One region of the Pontibacter toksunensis genome, then DNA from elsewhere that is predicted to be linked to it. Evidence: riboswitches for the same ligand, from Rfam matches in the RefSeq annotation. Region 1 holds a riboswitch; each other region holds the start of a gene.
What was found. Region 1 has a riboswitch for S-adenosylmethionine ahead of ACFS7Z_RS26345 (ATP-grasp domain-containing protein). Riboswitches for the same ligand answer to the same signal wherever they lie in the genome.

Region 2: another riboswitch for S-adenosylmethionine. It lies ahead of metH (methionine synthase); the one in region 1 lies ahead of ACFS7Z_RS26345 (ATP-grasp domain-containing protein).
Region 3: another riboswitch for S-adenosylmethionine. It lies ahead of ACFS7Z_RS23925 (O-acetylhomoserine aminocarboxypropyltransferase/cysteine synthase family protein); the one in region 1 lies ahead of ACFS7Z_RS26345 (ATP-grasp domain-containing protein).
Region 4: another riboswitch for S-adenosylmethionine. It lies ahead of ACFS7Z_RS04660 (phosphoadenylyl-sulfate reductase); the one in region 1 lies ahead of ACFS7Z_RS26345 (ATP-grasp domain-containing protein).

The regions. Positions count from the first base shown of each region.
Region 1 covers NZ_JBHUOX010000049.1:4,716-10,475, forward strand. The annotation lists gene ACFS7Z_RS26325 (flavin monoamine oxidase family protein) at 1-37, shown strand, start outside; gene ACFS7Z_RS26330 (hypothetical protein) at 170-370, shown strand; gene ACFS7Z_RS26335 (DUF6503 family protein) at 612-1,376, opposite strand; gene ACFS7Z_RS26340 (LLM class flavin-dependent oxidoreductase) at 1,651-2,700, opposite strand; gene ACFS7Z_RS26345 (ATP-grasp domain-containing protein) at 2,702-3,685, opposite strand; SAM riboswitch class I at 4,052-4,155, opposite strand; gene ACFS7Z_RS26350 (SDR family NAD(P)-dependent oxidoreductase) at 4,851-5,606, opposite strand; gene ACFS7Z_RS26355 (hypothetical protein) at 5,616-5,760, shown strand, end outside.
Region 2 covers NZ_JBHUOX010000021.1:47,291-53,050, reverse strand. The annotation lists gene ACFS7Z_RS21325 (ribonucleoside-diphosphate reductase small subunit) at 139-1,107, opposite strand; gene rplU (50S ribosomal protein L21) at 1,754-2,065, shown strand; gene rpmA (50S ribosomal protein L27) at 2,136-2,408, shown strand; SAM riboswitch class I at 2,555-2,660, shown strand; gene metH (methionine synthase) at 2,735-5,760, shown strand, end outside.
Region 3 covers NZ_JBHUOX010000029.1:11,016-16,775, forward strand. The annotation lists gene ACFS7Z_RS23905 (queuosine precursor transporter) at 166-921, opposite strand; gene ACFS7Z_RS23910 (ribonuclease Z) at 1,183-2,100, opposite strand; gene ACFS7Z_RS23915 (STAS domain-containing protein) at 2,115-2,492, opposite strand; gene ACFS7Z_RS23920 (phosphoribosylaminoimidazolesuccinocarboxamide synthase) at 2,548-3,495, opposite strand; SAM riboswitch class I at 3,960-4,067, shown strand; gene ACFS7Z_RS23925 (O-acetylhomoserine aminocarboxypropyltransferase/cysteine synthase family protein) at 4,333-5,661, shown strand; gene metX (homoserine O-acetyltransferase MetX) at 5,671-5,760, shown strand, end outside.
Region 4 covers NZ_JBHUOX010000002.1:432,225-437,984, reverse strand. The annotation lists gene ACFS7Z_RS04670 (sulfate adenylyltransferase subunit 1) at 1-433, opposite strand, end outside; gene cysD (sulfate adenylyltransferase subunit CysD) at 435-1,343, opposite strand; gene ACFS7Z_RS04660 (phosphoadenylyl-sulfate reductase) at 1,485-2,204, opposite strand; SAM riboswitch class I at 2,549-2,651, opposite strand; gene ACFS7Z_RS04655 (hypothetical protein) at 2,798-3,517, opposite strand; gene ACFS7Z_RS04650 (hypothetical protein) at 3,639-4,190, opposite strand; gene ACFS7Z_RS04645 (hypothetical protein) at 4,218-5,462, opposite strand; gene ACFS7Z_RS04640 (winged helix-turn-helix domain-containing protein) at 5,609-5,760, opposite strand, start outside.

The sequences.
Region 1 (5,760 bases):
AGCCCAAAGCATTCTCCGCAAGATGAGTATAGCCTGACTTACTCTTCTTGAATGGGAAGGCGTTCACATGGAAAGCTTAGCTCAAGGTACAATAGTTGGAAGGAACCGAACCTTGGCCGCTGTAATCTGACTGCTATCAACCGATACAAGGTGTAGATGATAAGCATGGATGCTAACTAACCACTCCATTAAATGGCTCACGGCTCTTTTCTCCCGGTCATACCTGGTAAAGAACGACGGGCCGCTGTCGGTGAGGCGCGCTTTCAAAAAAAGTGAACTAAAGAAGCTGGTGCAAAGGGCGGCCATCACGAGCTACAGCCTGCGCTGGATGTGGGCGTTCAGGTGGCAACTGCTGCTGGAGAAGAAGTAGGTGTTTCCTATATGTGAGACCTGAGGTGGTCCTGGTAACCGCCCAGGTGCTGGTCCTGGCTCCCGCTGAACACCCCATTCTTTTATGCTGAAGGCGCGATGTTGGGCCATGGACCGCAGTTCTTTTTGCAAAAAACTGCGGTCATTCCTGCGCCTCCTACATTCCTCTCAGATGAGAAGCGATTGGTTACATCAGGGTAACCCCTTATTGGGAGCGCCAGCCAGGAATTTGTTCCGGCGGGCTAGCGTTCATGTAGAACTCTGTACGATGTCAGCGGTTCTGCTTTGATGAGCGTGTCGGTGCCTATATATTCATTGTTTTTGTTCCAGTACCACTTGCGCACCTTCGGTATCCTGACGCCGTCTACAACTACCTCCTCTTCCAGCAGAATATACTCTCCGCTTTCAGGCTGCCCGTGGTTGAAGCGGTAGGCCTCCATTGCGTGCGTTTCTGGGTCAAGGTAGAAGAACCAGTTGTCGGTGCCTACGGCAGCATCGTAGTTTACCTGCAGTACCTTGTAATTTTTTCCCTCGAGCTCCTCGTTTTTAGCAGCATCGGTTACGTTTACTCCATCATCTGTCAGCTTCATAGGAAGGCCATAGAGGTAGCCGTAAAAGCTGTGGACCCTTTGCGCGGCTTCGGGAGTCAAATCGTATTTTTCCCGGTCCTCTGCGCTTATATCTTCTTTGCCGCCCAGCAGGTAAAACTCCTTGCCATCCGAAATGCCTTTTACCACCTCTTTCCCGTCCTGGCGGCTGATGTGGGCGAAGTAACCGGTGCTGTTGTCTATCTCTATCTCGAAGGTTTTCTCTTTCCCGGCCGTGTCGGCAGAGCTAAGATAAAGGCGGGTTTTCAGTTGCGGCCAATTGCCCTCGGGATCATGGTAAGCCAACGTTCTTTCAAGCAGTTCTGAATCAACTTTTGGCTTCGACTGGCAAAAGCTTAGCAGCAGTAAAACCATCAGACCGGTTATGTGCAGAAGGTATAGGGAAATTTTATAACTCATGGGATAAAGTCAATACGAAAGACAACGCTACAAAGCTAAACTATTCCGGAAACCTATTTATAAACGCCCAAAGGCCCTATAGACCTACTCATACGGTTAATGACTTTTCCAGGCTATCTCGAAAAGGCCGCTTTCTTGAACGGTACAAAGCAACGTTTACAGTTTCCTATCGCAGGTAAAGATTTAGGTGCATTTATTAACGAAGCACCTGTTAACAGTGTCTGCTTTGGTTTACTGATCCTGTCATCAGTCTCCTGAACGAGACCTTACCAGATCAACCTATATTTGCAGGCGATGGTTGCTGAGGGTTGAAGGCTTTGATAACGGAATCAGAGAAACGCTCCATCTCCTCTAGCTGCGGGCTGCTCTGCAGCAGGAAGAAGTCTACGCCCACTTTCTCAAACTCCCCGATAAGGTCCTGGATCTTTGCCGGTGTACCCACCAAACCCGTTCTTAATCCGCGGTTCGTTACTGAATAATCCTGCAGCGACAGCTCCTGCTCCAGCTGCGTTCCCGCCAGCCACTGCTGATAGTTGTCGTAGCCGGCGGCAGACGCCTTCACGTCTGTAATGCGGTCCAGCTCCTGCTTTGCCTCTGCCTCAGAGTCACGCACTATGCTGTAGGCTGCCACACCGTACTTCATCGGCGGCAGACCCAGCGCCTCGCGGCGGCGGCGCATGTCGGCGATGCGGTCCCCTGTGCTTTCAGGAGAATCGCCGTGCATCACATAGCCGTCGCACTGCGTGCTGATAAGCGTTTTGGCTGCTTCCGACTCCCCGCCTGCGTAAATGAATGGCTTCTTGGCTGGCTTTGGCTGCAGGATGTTGTCCTCCACCTTATAGTACTTGCCCTCATAGGTGAAGTGGTCTTTCTCCCACACATTCGTCACCACGTCCAGCCACTCCTTGGTGCGGGCGTAGCGGTCGTCGTGCTGCTCAAAGTGAATGCCGTACTTGGTCGCCTCATCGCGCCACCACGACGACACCACATTCAGCGAAAGTCTGCCGTTGCTGATCAGGTCAATGTTTGCAGCCTGCTTGGCCAACTGTGCCGGGTTGTGGAAAGTAGGCCGCACCGCCACCATTATTTCCAGTTGTTCCGTAACAGCCGCCAGGGCCGCCGCCGTAGACCAGGCATCCAGAGAAGGAGCCGCCTGTCCTTTTATGTCGTTCAGGTACAGCTCTGCAATAAGGGAGAGGCTGTAGCCCCAGTCCTCACTTCTTTGAGCCAATGTTTTCACATAATCCCAGGAGGTGTCCATGCCCTCGTCGGGAATGTTCCGGAGCCATCCTCCGAAAACAGGTAACCAATATCCGAACTCCATCTTATGCCTCCTGTAGTTTAAGTTGCGCTTTCTTTTCAAGGTAATCCACTAGGCGAGCGTGCGGGTTAAAGCCAATCACGTTCACAGCGTCTGCCACAAAGTTCGACAGCGCATTTACGTCATAATAGTAAATCTGGCCATCACGCTCGTCTACCATGTACTCGATACCACCCACATCGATACCAGCTTCCTGCACAATACGCTCAATGGCATCAATTACTTCCTGCTCTGGCGTAAAAGCCTCTACTTTCAAGCCGTTCTTCGGTGCATCCAGGGCACAGGCGTTGCGGGTCAGTTCTTTGCCGTTCGTCGTCTGGCAGATATCAGCAGGGCAGAGGTTAAAGCTTTCCCCGTTGGTATACACTTTGATGGCATAAAGGTATTTGCCGCCCAGGGTTTCTACGCGGTTAATGTGTCCGCCGCGGGCCACCACGTACTCCTGCACCAGCGCTGTGTTGTCTATTCCCAGCTTCACTTCTCCGGCTTCTACCGCCTGGGCAAGTTCTTCGGCGGAGTCATAGCGCACGATGCCGGCACCGCTGCCGCCTATGTTCGCCTTCACCACCACCGGGTAACGAAGGCCATCCGCAGCTTTTACCGCCTGGGAAGGATGGTTGATGACACGGGCTTTCGGGTAAGGAAGCCCCAAACGCTCCAGCAGTGTTATCTGCAGGGCCTTTGATGTCTCGTACTGGAAAGCTTTATAGCCGTTTACCACCGGAATGCCACGCGCCTCTAATTGCGCCAGCAGGCCGAGTGTGTAAAAAATTCCCTGCTCGTTGTTGCGCAGGTAAGCAGATGGGCTCATGCGGTTAAAGAACAGGCTGTAAGGCAGTTCTTTCTGCGCCGGGTCATAGGTATGCTCAGCCGCGTTCAGGCGCTCATACGGTATACCACGGGCATCCAGTTCGTTAAACAAAGGTCGGAACCAGTCCGGGTGCTCATGGAAAATAGCGATGGGTTTATCTGATGAATAAGTTGACATAGGATTTCTTGCTTAAGTTTATGTATAATGCTGCTGATAGCAGCCGGTGTTATGAATTTAACTTTTATGAGTACCTGACGGATGAAAAGCCGCAGGTATAGTTCTAATCGGGTGAGGCGCTACTATAATTTGTACGGAAACATAGGCCACAGCTGTTTCTGAAGCTGCAGACGCTGGCGAATGGAGGTGACAAAGTGGTGAAAGGGTATCGCTTTACACCTACAGCCAGGGCAGCAGGATTAGCAACAACAGCAACAACAAGAAGTTGAGGTAGTAAATAAAGAGGTCTTACCGATGGTGTTGGACCGGTAAAATGTAGCTACCTGAACGGTAGAACTTGGTGAAAAGGTATTCTTCATGAATGCTAATTTATATGCCCTAAATAATTTTAGGCAGGATTTAGCACCTGGTTCTACAACTGGTTGCTAGAAGTTCACAGAGCCTGTTCTCTCCCTTCTTCTTTATAAATCAAATACGATGATAGGTAATTGACTTTACGGATGCAAAATTGGCAGGTGAGTTTCATAATTCCAAATTCTTCTAAATAAATAATGGAGGTACACAGAAGGAAGGCTACTGCTTCAGCCCTCCTAATAGCTGCGCCATGCACACTGAACAGGAAGCACCTGCACATCTTCAGGATAAAGTGAGATAGTGAAGTTATAGTCTTACAGCTCATTATTTGCAGTCTGTACCGGACTTAAAGGGAACAGCAATGTTCACTTTGGCAGAATCATAATGTACTCTTCTTGACTGAGTGTTATCTTTTGCTGCTTTCACGTCAACACTAAGGTTGTAGTACAGGTGGCCAATGATATAAGAGTTTACACTTAGTTTGCTAACTTAAATCCTTATGTGCATGGGAGGTGCTTTTCTACTTGCGCCTACCTCATCGACTCCGAGAGGTTAATCACGACCAGGTTAATAACCCAAGAAGTAGAGCAACTCCACAGGTCAATCCCGCTTAAGCTCTGATCCGATAGCGCAAGGCAACATATCCTGGCAGCCATAACAAGCCCTTGCTGTACTTAACCTTCCATTCTACAGCTACTATTCCTTCTTTGTCGCTATTGAGGAATTGCAGTTCTTCATATATCACATAGAGGGTAGAAAGCTTGAGAGTCAGGCGTAGCAAGCGCTTGAAACCATCTTATTGCGCTACTGCTCAGTTTCTGCCTGCCATGACTCCCCCGTCCACGTCCCAGATGGAGCCGGTTACCCAGGAGCTTTTATCTGTGAGCAGGAAATAAATGACATTGGCAACATCCTGCGCCCGCCCGACTCTTCCTATTGGGTGAAAGGAATTGAACCCCTGTAGTGCCTCCTCTATTTTATCTTCCTCAATGAAGGCAGCGTAAATAGGCGTTACCACCACTGCCGGGGAAACAGCATTGACGCGGATATTGTGGTCTGCCAGCTCCATGGCCAGGTGTTGGGTAAGGCTGTGCAGACCCGCCTTAGCCATGGAATACGCGGAGGAGGGAGTTGCCTTGATGGCTTGTTTGGCCCACATTGAGCCGATGTTAACGATGGACCCGCCTCCGTTGCCTATCATCACTCTGGCCACTTCCTGTGTGATGAAGAAGAAGGCTTTGTTGAATGCATGGTAGCGGTCATAGTCCTCCTCGGTATGCTCAAGGAACGGCTTTGGGCTGAAGTACCCTGCTGCGTTGAGCAGGTACTTTAAATCAGGAAACTCTGTCTTGAGGCTGCTGGTGAACTGCTGCACGTCAGGCAGGCTGCTCAGGTCTACGCCTACTGCATGGGCTTTACCATGAGCGGACAGCTCTTCCCTTGCCGCCTCTAGCTTCTTGCCTGGTCGGCCCATGATGATTACTTCAATGCCGCCTTTTAGCAGCAGTTCTGCTGTGGCTCTGCCCATTCCTGTCGTGCCACCTACTATCAATGCTTGATCTGCCATTTTCTCTCTTTGGTTGTCAGTCCTTATCATACGGAAGCAAGGAAGGTAATGGGGGCAGGGGGCGTGATATTTTCGCCGCTGCGGGAACAGGATGCCCAGGACAGCGAGAAAGATTTCCACCAGCTCCGCCATGTATCCGTGAGCGCAGGAAGGA
Region 2 (5,760 bases), on a different contig from region 1:
AGAACCCGGTTGGGATTGCCACTGCAGTGCGCGCCTGCGGTCTGTTCCTGCAACCGATGTTGTGTAAGCGTAAGATAAGGAGGGGAAAGAAGCACTTTCCCCCTTTGGCTCCTCAATATAATAAGGTTTTTCTATATACTAAAAGTCCTCGTCCAGCGAGAATACTTTTTTGTCTTTGTCGCCGCCAACACCTGCTTTCTGGTACTCTGCCACACGCTTTTCAAAGAAGTTCGTCTTACCCTGCAGCGAGATCATCTCCATAAAGTCGAATGGGTTAGCAGAATTGTAAAGCTTGCTGCAACCCAGTTCTCCTAAGAGGCGGTCGGCCACAAACTCAATGTACTGGCTCATCAGCTTCGAGTTCATACCAATCAGATCCACCGGCAGCGCATCTGTTACAAACTCCTGCTCAATAGCCACGGCATCGCGAATAATTTCGTGCACGCGCTCTTCCGGCAGCTTGTTGTTCAGCATACTATATAAGAGGCAGGCAAAGTCGCAGTGCAATCCTTCGTCACGGCTGATCAGCTCGTTGGAGAAGGTCAGGCCTGGCATCAGGCCACGCTTCTTCAGCCAGAAGATAGAGCAGAAAGAGCCGGAAAAGAAAATACCCTCCACAGCGGCAAAGGCAATCAGACGCTCAGCAAAGTTCTCACTCTCGATCCACTTCAGCGCCCACTCCCCTTTTCTACCAACTGCCGGCACTGTCTCCAGCGCGTTGAACAGGTGGTCTTTCTCACTCTGCTTCTTTACATAGGTATCGATAAGGAGCGAATACGTTTCAGAGTGGATGTTCTCCATCATGATCTGGAAGCCATAGAAGCAACGCGCCTCCGGTATCTGCACCTCGTTCATGAAGTTTACGGCCAAGTTCTCATTCACAATGCCGTCTGAGGCTGCGAAGAAAGCCAGTACGTGGCTGATGAAGTGGCGCTCGCCATCGTTCAGGTTTTCCCAGTCTTTCAGGTCCTGGCCCAGATCGATTTCTTCGGCTGTCCAGAAGCTGGCTTCTGCCTGCTTATACATCTGCCACACCTTATCATTCTGAATCGGAAACAAGACGAAGCGGTTTGGATTCTCTTTCAGTATTGGCTCCATATCATGCATAATTTTTAAAGTTTAAAGAATTAGTTTTAGAACGTTTGCTCTAAAAACTCCTTGTATCTGTATTTGTTCATCGGCTGGTGAGGCTGCTGAGCCAACTACATCAGGAGTTCAAATATATAGAATTGAACTTGAAAGTTGGGGCGAAAGTTGTTCAATTTATGCACACCCTCTCAGATGGTGCTTAGGGGCATATTCAGGGGTTAATACACATAGTTATCCACACCGTGGATAACACACATAGTATAGCTAAAATATTGAGATGTATGTATATAACAGCTGTTACAGGGCCATTCTTGAACCATAAAGGCTACAAAAACAGCTTTTTAGACCCCCGGCTGTTTATACGTGTTAATAAGAAAGCAAAAGCAGTTAATTTATGTCAGAAGCAGAAGTAATACACCTTATTTTTAGTGCAATTTGTGGAAAACGCAAAAGTTGACAAACCTGCACAATCCACTACAAAACAGCACCTTGTGCAGGTTTTTAACAAGCTGCCAAAACTTACACGGAGATGTCAACAGCGTTATCCACAAATTTACTGTTGCCAAGGTGCAGCGCAAAAACAAATTGTAGCACAAGCCATTGCAAATTTAAAATAAGACCCGTACCTTTGCGGACTAAATCTTTTAAACATACATTGAAGCTGATGTACGCAATTGTAGAAATCGCAGGTCAACAGACCAAAGTAGAGAGCGGCAAGTTCATCTACGCTAACAAGCTTTCCGGCAATGAGGGTGACGCCGTTGAGTTCACCAATGTTCTTCTTACTGATGATAACGGCACTGTTACTTTAGGTGCACCTTTCGTTAGCGGTGTTAAGGTAACAGGTAAAATCCTTACCCCGATGGTGAAAGGCGACAAAGTAATCGTTTTCAAAAAGAAGAGAAGAAAAGGATACCGCAAGAAGAATGGCCACCGCCAGCAATTCACGAAGGTCCTGATCGAGAGCATTGGTTAAGCAGTAAGAAGAAATTTATTTTAAAATCTTTTCAGGCTTAGCTCGCTAACCTGAAGTAAAGTAAAAAGACATGGCACACAAAAAAGGAGCAGGTAGTTCTAATAACGGCCGCGAGTCGCATTCTAAACGACTTGGTGTTAAAATTTACGGTGGCCAGAACATCATCGCTGGTAACATCATTGTAAGACAAAGAGGTACTGCACACCACCCAAGCACAAACGTGGGTATTGGCAAAGACCACACACTGTTCGCGCTGACTGACGGCGTGGTGCAGTTCAGAAAAGGAAAGAAGAATCGTTCTTACGTTTCTGTAGTTCCTAAAACAACAGAAGCTGAGGCATAAGCATCACTGCAAGCTGCTTACTAAAGCAGTACCGATTTGAGAAAGGGTTGCCATACGGTAACCCTTTCTTTTTACCCACAACCAACTGCAGACTTATTTTAAGCAATATATTTCGTTTTTATACATATATATGCTTAACTTGCAGCTTCTTATCAAGAAAGACCGAGGGATAGGGCCCCATGACGTCTTAGCAACCTTGTAAAAGCTTGGTGCTAACTCCCTTCCTGCGTACATGCCAGGAAAAGATAAGGAATGTACTCCTCCCCAGGTGTCTTTCTTGATAAGCCGAATAATGAAGACTTACGAGAAGATAGAAGACACCGAAAATGACAAAACACCCCATTCATAGTTTGCTGAAAGAGCGTGTGCTCGTGCTGGATGGCGCGATGGGCACCATGATTCAGCGTTACCAGCTTTCAGAAGCAGATTTTCGTGGCGAGCGCTTCAAAGATCATCCCAGCGACCTGAAAGGCAATAACGACCTGCTTTCCATCACCCGCCCGGACATTATCAAGGCCATACACGTTGAATACCTGAACGCCGGCGCCGACATTGTGGAAACCAACACCTTCAGCGGCACCCGCATTGCCATGGCCGATTACCACATGGAGGACTTGGTGTATGAACTGAACTATGAATCGGCAAGGCTGGCCCGTGAGGCAGCAGACGAGGTAACAGCCCAGAACCCGGATAAGCAGCGTTTTGTAGCAGGTGCCATTGGCCCGACCAACCGAACGGCTTCTCTCTCTCCGGATGTAAACAACCCTGGCTACCGCGCTATCACTTTCGACCAGTTGGTGGAAGCATACTATGAGCAGGTGCGCGGTCTGGTAGATGGTGGCTGCGATGTGCTGTTGATAGAAACGGTGTTTGATACGCTAAACTGCAAGGCTGCCCTTTTTGCCGCCGAGCAATTCGTGCAGGATGGCGGCAAAAAACTGCCCATCATGGTATCCGGCACTATCACGGATGCCAGTGGCCGTACGTTGTCTGGCCAGACGGTAGAGGCTTTCTGGAATTCCATCTCCCATGCCCCTATTATCAGCATTGGTTTTAACTGTGCCCTCGGCGCACGCCAGCTGAAAACACACATCCAGGAGCTGTCCCGTATTGCGGATGTGCACATCAGTGCCTACCCAAATGCCGGCCTGCCAAATGCCTTTGGTGGCTACGATGAGACGGCAGACGAGATGGGTGCCATTGTAGAGGAGTACCTGAAAGAGGGCCTGATAAATATATTGGGTGGCTGCTGCGGCACCACACCGGATCACATCCGCCGCATTGCGGAACTTTCTGCCAAACACAAACCACGTGTAGTTCCTGTACTGCCTCCTTACTCGCGCTTCAGCGGACTAGAGCCACTCACCATCACACCAGAATCCCTGTTTGTGAATGTGGGGGAGCGCACGAATGTGACGGGTTCCAAGAAATTTGCCCGCCTGATTGTAAACGGCGAGTTTGAAGAGGCCCTGTCGGTAGCGCAGCAGCAGGTAGAAGGTGGCGCGCAGATCATCGACGTGAACATGGACGAAGGCATGCTGGACTCTGAGGAGGCCATGACCAACTTCCTGCACCTGATTGCCTCCGAGCCGGATATCTCTAAGCTGCCGATCATGATCGACTCGTCTAAGTGGACGGTGCTGGAGGCAGGCCTGAAGTGCGTGCAGGGCAAATCTATCGTCAACTCTATCTCCTTGAAAGAAGGGGAGGAAAACTTTAAGGCGCAGGCCCGCAAAGTTCGCCAGTATGGTGCCGCTGCCGTAGTGATGGCGTTTGACGAGGAAGGCCAGGCCGATACTTTAGAGCGAAGAATCGAAATATGTGGACGTGCCTACCGCATCCTGACAGAGGAAGTAGGCTTCCCGCCACAGGACATCATTTTCGACCCGAATGTATTAGCCATTGCCACCGGTATAGAAGAGCATAATAACTATGCAGTAGAGTACCTGGAGTCGGTGAAATGGATAAAGGCTAACCTGCCGCACGCTTTGATAAGTGGTGGGGTGAGCAACCTGTCGTTCTCGTTCCGCGGCAACGACCTGGTGCGTGAGGCCATGCACACCGTGTTCCTGTACTATGCGGTGCAGGCTGGTATGGACATGGGTATTGTGAACGCGGGTATGATGGGCGTGTACGATGAGATTCCAAAAGACCTGCGCGACCTGATTGAGGATGTGATCTTTAACCGCCACCCGGATGCCACTGAGAAACTGGTAAACTATGCCGATACAGTAAAAGGCAAAGGCAAAACAGCCGCAGGAGCAGATACTGCCTGGCGCGATGCCCTTGTGGAGGAGCGTCTAAAGCATGCCCTGGTAAAAGGCATTGTAGAGTTTATAGAAGAAGACACCGAAGAAGCCCGCCAGAAAGCCACCAGAACGCTTGATGTAATTGAAGGACCGTTGATGGCGGGTATGACAGTGGTTGGTGACTTATTTGGAGCAGGTAAGATGTTCCTGCCTCAGGTAGTGAAAAGTGCCCGCGTGATGAAAAAGTCTGTGGCTTACCTGCTGCCTTTTATGGAGAAGGAAAAGCTGGCATCCGATACATCCAAATCAACGGCAGGCACCATTTTGATGGCTACTGTGAAAGGAGATGTACATGACATCGGCAAGAACATTGTGGGTGTAGTGCTGGCCTGTAACAACTATGAGGTGATTGACCTCGGTGTGATGGTGTCGCTGGACAAGATTTTATCAGAGGCCGAGGCACAAAAGGTAGACATCATCGGCCTGAGTGGTCTGATTACGCCTTCGCTGGATGAGATGGTGTATGTAGCGCAGGAAATGGAGCGAAGAGGCATGAAAATTCCGCTGTTGATTGGTGGCGCTACGACTTCCAGGGTACACACAGCCGTAAAAATTGCGCCGCAATACAGTGGGCCGGTGGTGCACGTGCACGATGCCTCCCGCAGTGTAACGGTAGTGGGTAGCCTGCTGGGCAGCAACAAGGCAGAATATATAGCCGAAATCAGAGCCGAGTATCAGCAACTGCGTGAAGACCATCTGAGTCGCACCAAAGACCGCGCTTTTGCCTCTATTGAAGAAGCACGTGCCAACAAGTTCAAGGTAGACTGGGAGGCCACACAACCAACTAAACCAAGCTTCCTTGGCAACAAGGCATTTAATAATTACCCGCTTTCCGAAATTGTGCCTTACATCGACTGGACGCCGTTCTTCCATACCTGGGAGCTGAAGCGGCAGTATCCGAAGATCTTGGATGATGCGGAATACGGAACAGAGGCGCGTAAACTGTTTGCTGATGCACAGCAACTGCTGCAGCAGATTGTAGATGAGAAACTTTTAGAAGCGCGTGCGGTGGTAGGTTTCTACCCTGCCAACGTGGAAGCCGA
Region 3 (5,760 bases), on a different contig from region 1:
AAAGAGAAGGGCGCACTCTTACAGGTCGTGTAAAACGTAGCCTGTAATAAAGATCTGTGTATGTGCTAAGTAGTCTGGCATTTTATTTTGCAAGGCCGCAAATGTAAGCACAACAAAGCCTTTTAACCAACTTTATGTATAGATTTCTAAGATAGAAAGTCTCCTCTAGCCTTCAACCTGTGCCTCTTCCATTAGTTTTTCAGCCTCTCTTTCACCTAAATAGCTATCGATGAGGTAATGGGCAACATAGAGAAGCGGTGTGAGCACGATGGCTATAGTAAACTTATAGATGTAATTAATCAAGGAAACTGAGAGCACCTGTTCCATAGGCCAGTTGCCGAAGAGAAAAAAGGCTACAAACAGTACCACAAAGGAATCTATAAGCTGTGACGCCAATGTGGAGCCAGTTGCTCGGAGCCATATCTTTTTGCTGCCCGTAAACCGGCGCAGCCAGTGAAACACGGTGGCATCTAAGAACTGCGAAAGCAGGAAAGCTACCACGGAACCAATGATGATCCCCAACCCCTGACGGTACACACTATTGAAGGCGATGTTTATATTAAAAGGATTGCCTTCTGCATCCGTACTGTTCACATCTAACCAGAAAGGAGCAGGCGGCAGGCCTGTGACTATAGTAATAACGAGGAAAGCATAAAGAATAAGCAGCACGGTGAGTATACTGACTTTTTTAACACCAGCTTTGCCGAAATACTCATTTATGATGTCGGTGGTGATGAACACGACTGGCCAGATGATAACCCCTGCTGTCAGGTTAAAATCAAGTTTTGCTCCACCCAGTACGGGTATCTGGGCGCCAGGCAAGCCAAAAATAGCCTCCCCTGAAAAAATCTTCACCCCAATCAGTTCAGCCAGCAGAGCATTCGATATAAAAATACCGCTCAGCACCAGGAAAAGGTGCATACGCCTTTTTTCAGAAGTAGAAATTTGCTGCTGCATTGCGGAGTAAATTAAAGGTAGGTTTAACCCAGCTGCAAGTTAATATTAATAGGTAAATCTATCGTTGTGGATATATAGCCTGTATTGCGAAGGGCTTCATTGAGATGCATTTAATAGCGGTACAATCAGAGATGTTTAGGATCGAATTAACTGCTGTAGAGGTAAACCTCAGAAGTCCTTAAGAATGCATAACCTAACAGAAACTAGCTTAGAATGCTATAAGCGCTACTCCCGGATACATAAAATACTTCCTTCTGTAGCCAGGTCAGTTTGTGGAAAAACTTCCTGTGCCTCTGTAAGCAGAGGTGTGAGGTCTTTGTAGCGAACGGAAAAGTGGCCTATGAGCAGACGACGTACCTCTGCCGCCGCAGCTAATTCTGCCGCCTGACGGGCTGTACTATGAAAGGTGTAGTTTGCCCGCTCACGCAAATCATCTGTAAAAGTAGCTTCATGGTAGAGCAGGTCCACGTAGCGGACATATGGGAGTAGCTCAGGCTTGTAGCGGCTATCGGAGCAGTAAGCATAGCTTCTGCTGCGTTTTGGCTCCATGGTCACGTCTCTGTTGTAAACCAGAACATTGCCCTGCTCATCTGTCACGTCTTCACCCCATTTCAGGCCAACCAGTTGCGGAGGTGTGAGATTAGGGGGGAGCTTTTCTTTGATTAGAGGGCGTGCCTTCTGCTTTTCCCGGAACAGGAAGCCACAGCAGGGCACCCGGTGCTCCATCGGAATGGTGTATACCGTTATCTGCTTGTTCTCATAAATCTTTTTATGGCTGGTAGTGTCCAGTTCCTGAAAGATAAGCGGAAAGCAGAGGTTGGTGCCTGAGTACTTAAACTGTAAGCTTAGGATTTCTATAAGGCCGGGAGGACCAAACAAGTATAACGGTGTGTGGCGGCCCTGAAGGTGCATGGTGGACAGGAGGCCAGCTAGTCCAAAATAATGGTCACCGTGGAGGTGACTGATGTAGATATTGCAGATGCGCTGATGCTTTATCTTGTATTGCATCAGCTGCATCTGCGTTCCTTCACCGCAATCAATCAAATGGTACTGATTGTCTATGGTAAGTACCTGTGCGGTATGGTGTCTGTTTGCCGATGGTGTGGCCGACGAACTGCCCAGAATCCTGAGTTCGAAATCCACAACGGGCGGTATACTTAGTCTTCCTTGTTAGTCAGGTCCTGCTCAATTTCGTGCAGGAACACACGGTCAATGGCTTCCTCTACTGTTGGCAGAATATTAAGCACAGACTCTAACTTAGAAATTGTAATTAATTTCATAACGTGGTCCTGTAAACCAGTCAGAATCAACAGGCCACTAGATGAGTTGCAAAGGCGGTTGGCGATTAAAATAGAACTAAGGCCTGAAGAGTCTGTATATTTTACGTTGCTCAGGTCAAGAATCAGATTGGTGATGCCCTCTGCGTTTAACTTCACAAACTCAGATTTCAGGTCTGGCGCTATGGATGTGTCCAGCTTCTTCTCATCTATCGTGATAATTGTATAGTTTTCTTTCTTATCAATCGTGTACTTCATATGATCTACCTATAAGGATTTAAATGCGAATGTACCAAAATCTACTTTAATATACTTAATGTTTGGTGTTAAAATTATCACTAACAATATGCTGTTCTATCCGTGATAGCACATTTTCATAACTGTTCTTCTCAAATTTCTGGCCTGTAAATACCTCATACAGCTCGATGTAACGTTCTGAAATGCTCAGTACTATCTCATCCGTCATTTCTGGTACCATTTGCCCGTTTTTTCCCTGAAAGCCATTTTCAATCAGCCACTGCCGCACAAATTCCTTTGATAACTGCCGTTGTGGTTCTTCCTGCTTCTGCCGCTCTTCATAGCCATCGCTGTAGAAATAACGGGAGGAGTCGGGGGTATGGATTTCGTCTATCAGGAGTATTTCTCCGTTGTATTTCCCGAACTCGTATTTTGTGTCAACCAATATCAGGCCATGTTGTTTAGCTAATTCAGTGCCACGGGCAAATAATGTGCGCGTATATTGCTCTAATTTAAGGTAATCCTGCTCTAATACAAGGTTTTGCGCTAAAATTTCTTCTCTCGAAATATCTTCATCGTGCCCCTCATCGGCTTTGGTGGTTGGCGTTATAATCGGCTCCGGCAGCCTGTCGTTTTCACGTAAACCTTCCGGTAGCGTCACGCCGCACAACATGCGCTTGCCTGCTTTGTACTCGCGCCAGGCATGCCCTGCCAGGTAGCCCCTGATAACCATCTCCACCTTAAAGGGCTTACACTTATAGCCGATGGTTACATTCGGGTCTGGGGTGGAAATCACCCAGTTCGGCACAATGTCGGAAGTAGCCTTCAGGTTAAGGCTGGCAATCTGGTTCAGCACCTGTCCTTTGAAAGGAATGGCCCTTGGCAGTACCACATCAAAAGCAGAAATACGGTCAGTGGCAACTATGGCCAGTTTGTCTTCAAAATAATACACATCGCGAACCTTGCCTCTGTAAAAGCCGGTTTGGCCGGCAAAGGAGAAATTGGTTTCTTTTATGGCCTCCATAAATACAGTGTTGTTTTAAGCAGGCAAAGGTAATTATATTTTAGCCGCCCGGAAATATTTCTGCAGGTTGCTGCCAGCTGCCTGATAAGCCTAAAATATAGGCACGGAATAATATTGTATTATACTGAGATGGCGGGTTTGGGTTTTAGATTATCGAAGCTATCTTTTATATGCTAAGCAGATAACAGCTTGCTGCTTATCCTGCGCCTTCTGCAGGGGGCTGAAACTCTCTTTTTCAAGCATCAACAGAATAGTATAACTGTAGCGGCAAAAAGCATGTTCTTCTCTGCCATTCCGTTACATCACCTTGCTGGCTTCAGTGGTAAAGCAACTAAAATAGTGTGCTGCCGTAGGACTGAAAGAAATCGCGGACAGAGAGGATCTAAAAATTTTATATTTTATTTGGATTTGCTCCTTTGGCGCTTTATAATTGCAACATCAAGTCAATTATCCCATCGGGATTTGATTTATAAAGAAGAGTGGAGAGACAGGCTCTGAGAAACTCTAGCAACCTAACTAACGAGGTTAAGGTGCTAAATCCTGATTCCGGAACATCCGGAAGAATATAAATTGATACGATCATGAATAAGGGAATCAATTCAAGACTACATTTTTTATCATCCTCCCTGGCAGCCTTTCTGTCGCGGCAACTTTTTTTAGCCCGGCCTGCAAAACACATGCGCAACTCCCCGTGTGCCATGCGTTGCTGTTGTTGCTAAGCTAATCCTTTCGCTATACCTTATCGGTCACAGGCATACCCCCTGTAACACCATTTTCTTCTAACATTTTCGGACTTTTTCTTCAAACCAATCTTTATAATCTATAAACTGAACAGCCATGTCTAACACACTCCACTTCGAAACACTACAGCTACACGCAGGCCAGCAAATCGATCCGACCACACAGTCTCGTGCCGTACCCATTTACCAGACCACCTCCTATGCCTTTAAAAATGCAGAGCACGGGGCTAATTTGTTTGCCCTGAAGGAATTTGGCAACATCTATACCCGCATTATGAACCCGACCACAGATGTGTTCGAGAAGCGGATAGCTGCCCTTGAAGGCGGAGCTGCAGCTGTGGCAGTGGCATCAGGACAGGCCGCACAGTTTCTTGCACTGAGCAACATTATGGAGTCCGGTGATAACTTTGTGTCCACAAAGTTTTTGTATGGCGGTACTTACAACCAGTTTAAAGTATCGCTGAAGCGCCTGGGTATAGAATCGCGCTTTGCTAAGAACGACGAGGTGGAAAGTTATGAGAAGCTGATCGATGACAAGACGAAGGCAATTTATTTAGAAACAATTGGCAACCCGCGCTTTAATATTCCGGATTTTGAGGCAATTGCTGCGCTGGCACGAAAGCATGATTTACCGCTTATCGTGGACAATACTTTTGGCGCTGGCGGTTACCTGTTCCGCCCGCTGGAGCATGGGGCCAACGTGGTGGTGGAGTCAGCCACAAAATGGATAGGTGGCCATGGTACCAGCATTGGGGGTGTGATTGTGGATGGCGGTAACTTCAACTGGGGTAACGGCAAATTTCCGCAGTTCTCTGAGCCATCGGAAGGCTACCATGGCATGAAGTTCTGGGATATATTCGGTACAGACGGGCCTTTCGGTAACATCGCTTTCGCCATACGTGTCCGTGTAGAAGGCCTGCGCGATTTTGGGCCGGCTCTTAGTCCGTTCAACTCTTTCCTGTTGCTGCAAGGCCTCGAAACACTTTCGCTGCGCCTCGAAAGGACGGTACAGAATGCGCTGGAACTGGCACAATGGCTGGAGCAGCATGAGCAGGTGGAGTCAGTGAATTACCCGGGGCTGGAGAGCAGCAACTACCATGGACTGGCGAAGAAGTACCTGAAGCGTGGCTTTGGGGGCGTGCTCTCGTTTAAAATTAAAGGAGGAGACAGACAGCAGGCAGAGGCTTTTGTGAACAGCCTGAAACTGGTGAGCCACTTAGCCAACGTGGGTGATGCCAAAACTCTTATCATTCACCCTGCCTCTACCACGCACCAGCAGCTGTCTGATGCCGAACAACTGGAGGCTGGTGTAGAGCCAACGCAACTGCGGGTGTCAGCAGGTATTGAACACATTGAAGACATTAAAGCCGATTTTGAGCAGGCTTTTGCTAAAGTACAGGAGGTTCAGTCGGAGCCCGCGTTATAACAATAGAATATGCTATCACATCACGTTTTTGAATACAATAACACTTTTACGCTGGAGTCGGGTGCCACATTGCCCGGCTTCCAGCTTGCCTATACAAGC
Region 4 (5,760 bases), on a different contig from region 1:
CCATTTTGTTGATGCAGATAACTAGGTGCGGAATACCCAGCAGCGAAGAGATAATAGAGTGGCGGCGGGTTTGCTCCTGCACCCCATTCCGGGCATCTACTAGAATAATAGATAGGTTAGAGTTGGAGGCTCCCGTTACCATGTTGCGGGTATATTGGATATGACCAGGGGCATCGGCGATGATGAACTTGCGTTTTGGTGTGCTGAAGTACTTGTAGGCCACATCAATCGTAATACCCTGCTCACGCTCGGCCTTCAAACCGTCCGTCAGCAGCGACAAATCTACCTGCCCGTCTTCGTTTACCCTGCCGGAGCTTTCAATAGCCTCCAGCTGGTCGATGTAAATCTGGTTTGTATCGTACAGCAACCGGCCAATGAGAGTGCTTTTACCGTCGTCTACGCTACCTGCTGTTATAAATCTTAATATATCCATGTTAAAAGTATCCTCCTTTCTTGCGGTCTTCCATGGCAGTCTCCGATAACTTATCGTCGATGCGGGTAGCGCCGCGCTCACTTATTTTTGAATCGATGATTTCAGCAATCACAGAGTCTATGTCATAGGCCACCGATTCCACGGCAGCGGTACAGGTCATATCGCCCACGGTTCTGAAACGTACATTTCGTTTCACGATTTCATCTTCCGGGTCGCGGTAAATAAAGTCTGAAGTGGCCATCAGCTTTCCATCGCGGATGAGGCACTCCCGCTCATGGGTAAAGTATATGTTGGGAAGAGAGATTTCCTCCCGCTTGATGTAGTTCCATACATCAAGCTCCGTCCAGTTGCTGATAGGGAAGGCGCGTACGTTTTCGCCTAAAGAAATGCGACCATTGTAGGTGTTCCAAAGCTCCGGGCGCTGGCGTTTCGGGTCCCACTGACCAAATTCGTCTCTTACTGAAAAGATCCTTTCTTTTGCACGAGCCTTTTCTTCGTCACGGCGGGCACCGCCAATACAGCAGTCAAATCCGAATTCCTCTATCGTCTCCAGCAAGGTATAGGTTTGCAGACCGTTGCGGCTGGCGTAGCGGCCGGTTGGCTCCGAGAGGTTTTGCTTTTTGATCGTATCTTCTACGTTGCGTACAATCAGCTTCTCACCTAGTCGATCAGCCAGTTCGTCGCGGTACCGGATAGCTTCCGGGAAGTTATGCCCCGTATCGATGTGCACCAGCGGGAACGGGAACTTGCCCGGGCGGAAAGCCTTTTCAGCTAAACGCACCAGGGTAATGGAATCTTTACCGCCCGAAAACAGTAAGGCCGGCTTTTGGAACTGGCCTGCTACCTCGCGCATGATATGGATGGCTTCCGCCTCCAGCTGGTCGAGGTAATCAAGGTATCTTTTAGTCATTTCTTGTATTGTTTATTCAAATCGTGTTTCAGCGAAACGATTTTAAATTTGGGTGCAAAATTAAGGGAACTTAATAGTAAAAGCATGATTTAAATCAATTCTTTGCATCTGAAGAACAAATTTAAATCATGCTTTATGTTTTTACCTGGCGTGCAGTCCGCACTCTTTCTTAGAGTTGCTCTCCCACCACCAGCGGCCTGCCCTAAAGTCTTCGCCTTCGGCAATGGCGCGGGTACAAGGGGCGCAGCCAATGCTAACGAACCCTTTGTCGTGCAGCGGGTTGTAAGGGATGTTGAGTTGGCGCACGGCCTCACGAACCGCGTCCAGCGACCAGTTCTTGAGCGGGTTGTACTTGATAACCTGAAAACCCGGGTCCCACTCAATCAATTGTAAGTTCTGACGTGCATCAGACTGCTCGGCCCTGATGCCTGTTATCCAAAGCTGTACCCCCTGCAGTGCCCGCTTCAGGGGCTCTACCTTGCGTACAAAGCAGCACTGCTTGCGGTCTTCCACAGAGTTATAGAAACTCAGGGTGCCTTTTTCAGTCACCATCTGCTCCACAGCCTCATGCTTCGGGAAGAGTACTTCTATTTTTTTGCCGTAGTGCTGGTTGGTTTTATGCAGCAGGTTATATGTCTCGTTAAAAAGACGGCCTGTGTCCAGCGAGAAAACGCGGATAGGCAAGTTATTTTCAAATATATAATGCGTTACAAGCTGATCTTCGATGCCAAGGCTGGTAGAGAAGGCAACATGCCCCTCAAATTGTGAGGCCAGCAGTGCCAAGCTTTCTTCAATGCCTTTACCCTCCAGAAGGGCAAGCAGTGCCGGCACTTTGGTTTCTAAAGCAGATATATCGTTCATGTATACTAAATTAAAATCTTGGGAAAATGGAATTTGTTGTTTGTCATTGCTCCCGGTCTACAACTATTCTTCTCTTCTTTTTGTGCCCGCTGCAGCAGAAAATCTACTAGAGTGCGGACAACAGGGTGTCAGAATGATAAGATAAAGAGAAGTGGATACAGGAGCGCCTGACACGGCAGAGGTGCAGATATGATAAATCTATAGATCAGACTTAAAATCTAGCACATTGTACAGCAACAACAACAGCAACCTGCAGGCATAGTGTGAGCAGGAACTGTGGCAGCAGAAATGCTACCGGAAAAAGAGGACGATGTGTAGTAAGCTGTTGTTTGCATTTTCTTGTAAATTTATATGCCCCGGTCTGGCGGGATAGGACTTGGCACCTTCCCAAAAGGGTGGTTGCCAGAGGGTCATAGAGCCTATTCTCTCGCCTCTTCTCTATAAATTTTTCTTTTGACGGTTAAGCCAATTCGTATTAAGTATACAAATTTACATCAAAAAATGTTTAACTGCCTACTAAATAGGTTAAAATAAATTTGTGGAGCAGCAAAATTATACCCGCAGCTGCTCCGATTTTAATAATAAATTGCCGCTTATGCTGCCAATTTAGTCACATATTTCACCAGTGAGCGCTTCGCTATGGGCAGCAGCGCGTGCTCCAGCGGCACTGGAATCCGGGACACGACGGCAAAGGTAGCAGGGTTGGGAAACTCCTGCCGTTGCCGCAGCAACTGCACCTTCAGGTGCTCATGTGTCTGCGCCAGCCCACGCCGCACCGTTTGCAGGTGCTCAGTGTTAATGCCCCTGTACTTCTCGTAAGTGTTTTCAAATACTGTGATGCGGAATACATACACCTGTGTCTCTTTGCCCGGAAAAGCCTCCAGGAAAAGGTAGCCTTCGTTGTGGTACATGGGCGTGATTCCGATAGGGGTGATTTCGAGGTGGCGCTCCACAAAATCGTACAATTCTTTCCCTTCAGAGAGGGCTTCGTTGAAGAGAGGGGCAGCATACTGTATGATCTCTTCTATCTGCTGCATCGTCTCGTCGTCCTGCACAATTTTCTCATATACCAGCTCCAGTTTTTCAAAATCTGCCCTACTGATGCGCTGTGGAAACGATTCGTACACCAACTGCTTGTGTGCCTTTACATGTTGCAGGTTGCGGTAGTGCATGATTAGGTCAGAGAATACAGGATAGAGGCGCTGCTTGCCAAATTCATTTCTGGCGGCTTTTAGGTAAGCCAGCAAAAGATATTTTTTGTACTCAAAATCAAGAAGCCCTTCAGTGAGCCAGTTGGCAGGTAGGGTGTTCATAGGCTTTTACATTATAAAGCATAGGTTGGAATATCAGTAATATAACGCTTTATCGCTTTTCCTGTTGATACCTGTTAGGGGAAAATTCTGACTTTTTCTAAGCACAGAATGCATGCCAGGTTTAGAAAGGCCATTCTTTGGGCAGCTTCGCTTTATGTGCCTGTAGGGGAGCCACCTTCTGGTGCAGCTGCTGCAGGATGTAATTGACATCGTCCTCATACTCTATATATAAGTCCTCATGCAACTTTCTCAGCTTTTGCAGTACCGCCTGCATGCGCTTTACCATGTAATCCTGCAGGGAGTCGGCGCGGTAAAGGTAAGCTATAATAAAGTCAATGTGTTCTGACAGGTAGCGGCGCAGCAGGAGCAAGGTGAGTTGTATTTCTCCTTCTTTGTCTTTGGTGTACTTCATCTGGCGCGTAATGTCTCCACTCAGGGAGCGCATATCCATCATCAGGTAACCCGGAGAGTACGCCTCATATTTTACCTGCCGCTCTATTTCTGCTGCCACTGCCTCCCGCCTTTCCTGCAAGGTCTCACCTTGCTCCACCAGCTCGAACTGCAGGCGCTGGCACAGGTCCGGGTCTTTTTTGAGCAGGCGGAAAAGCAGCTTGTCCTTCTCTTTGTGAGACAGGTGGCTGATGGCCTCTTTCAACTCAGAAGATAACTGCATTTAACTGGTCTATACATTTACAGCTTTTCATTTAAAGCCAAACAGCAGCGGAAACAGGAATATGACAATAGTAACCCATACACCATAAATGGGCAGGAATAGGGCAATTGATTTTCCGACTCCGGCAATGTTTGACTTCTTTGTCAACGATTTGAAAAGCCTGGCTGTTACGATTAAAAGGTTGGTCAGGATAAGAAGGTTGCCGCCCAATACGGCCAGCCTGTTTGGTGTAATGCCCCATTCTGCTATCCGGAACAGGATGGCCGATAGTGCAATGCCATTGACAACTATAGTTATAATTGACAGGAGAAAGAGTATCCAGTTAGCTGTGTTGTTCTCAGTCTTTTTGGAGCTTTCTGCCACCGAAAAGAAGATAATGGCCATCACGCCAATCAGGAGTAAATTAAAGATGAGAAGAAACTCCCGGTCGTTATAGGGATCTTTGCCGGAATAGAGGATGGCAACCAGGTAAATAACGAGCATGATTAAAACCAGCGGGCTGAATATCTTAGCTATCACCGGAGAGACTTTATTCACCAGCTGCGGGTTGGTCTGTGTCAGGTAAGTGCCTACTATGGGCGCTCCTGCCAACCCGAAAATGGCGACATACTGAAAATAAAACTCCTCAATCTGAAATCCGATAAGCGAAAACAGCCCGATGGTAAGTCCTGTCATGATTCCACCGGCGATCAGTATTAGGGTTGTCATGACAATCAGGTCGCCGTTGTAGCTTAAAAACTCGAGCCGTTTGTTATAGTCTGTCAGGCTGTTGCCTACGAAGGCGGTGCCCAAGAGTACCCAGAGCAGCAATGGCAAATGAATACACGCCTGGAGCAATGTGTCGCTTGTGGTGGATACCGGGAGCATGTTAATATAGATGAGTGAGACGAGCATTACGCCGCAGATAGTAGCAACCTGCTTGAACTGCAAGTTGTTTTTCCAGGCAAAATAGGCTGTCAGGAGTGGTAGAAAGATAAAACCAATGTTCCTGGGGTAAAAGAAATCCTCCTCAATGGAAAATATACCAGGTAGCTTGGCTATGAAGCCGGCTATCAGTACAGCAATTATCACAAATAGCAGCTCCCTGCCGGTGCCCCAGTTAATGTCGTCGCTTTCGTAGTTCAGTCTTTCGTTCCAGAAATCAGCGAGCACGGTGCCTTTAAGTTCCGGATATATGGTGCTGAACTCCCGCTTGAAATGCACCTTGTTACTACGGTACAATTTTTCGAGTTGACCCGGATCGTTGAGATGTGTGAGTATTTCGTCTTTCATGGTTTTTTACTTTAAGATGTTTTAGCCGCTATTACCTGTTCTGCCCAGTCAGTGCCACCTGCTGCCGATGCTGCAGGTTTGTCTGTGTCTTTCTGTTAGTTTACCTAAAGTACTTTGAATTGCAAAGTAGTGGCGCAAAAAAAATATCAGTTCTCTTTCCTGTTATTTAAAATAAGCTGCTCCAAGGCGTCCAGGTGCTCTTGAAAAGCCTCACGACCTGTCTCTGTGGCCTGGTAGGTGGTGTTGGGCTTGCGCCCCACGAACTGCTTCTCCACCTGCAGGTACTCAGCCTCCTCCA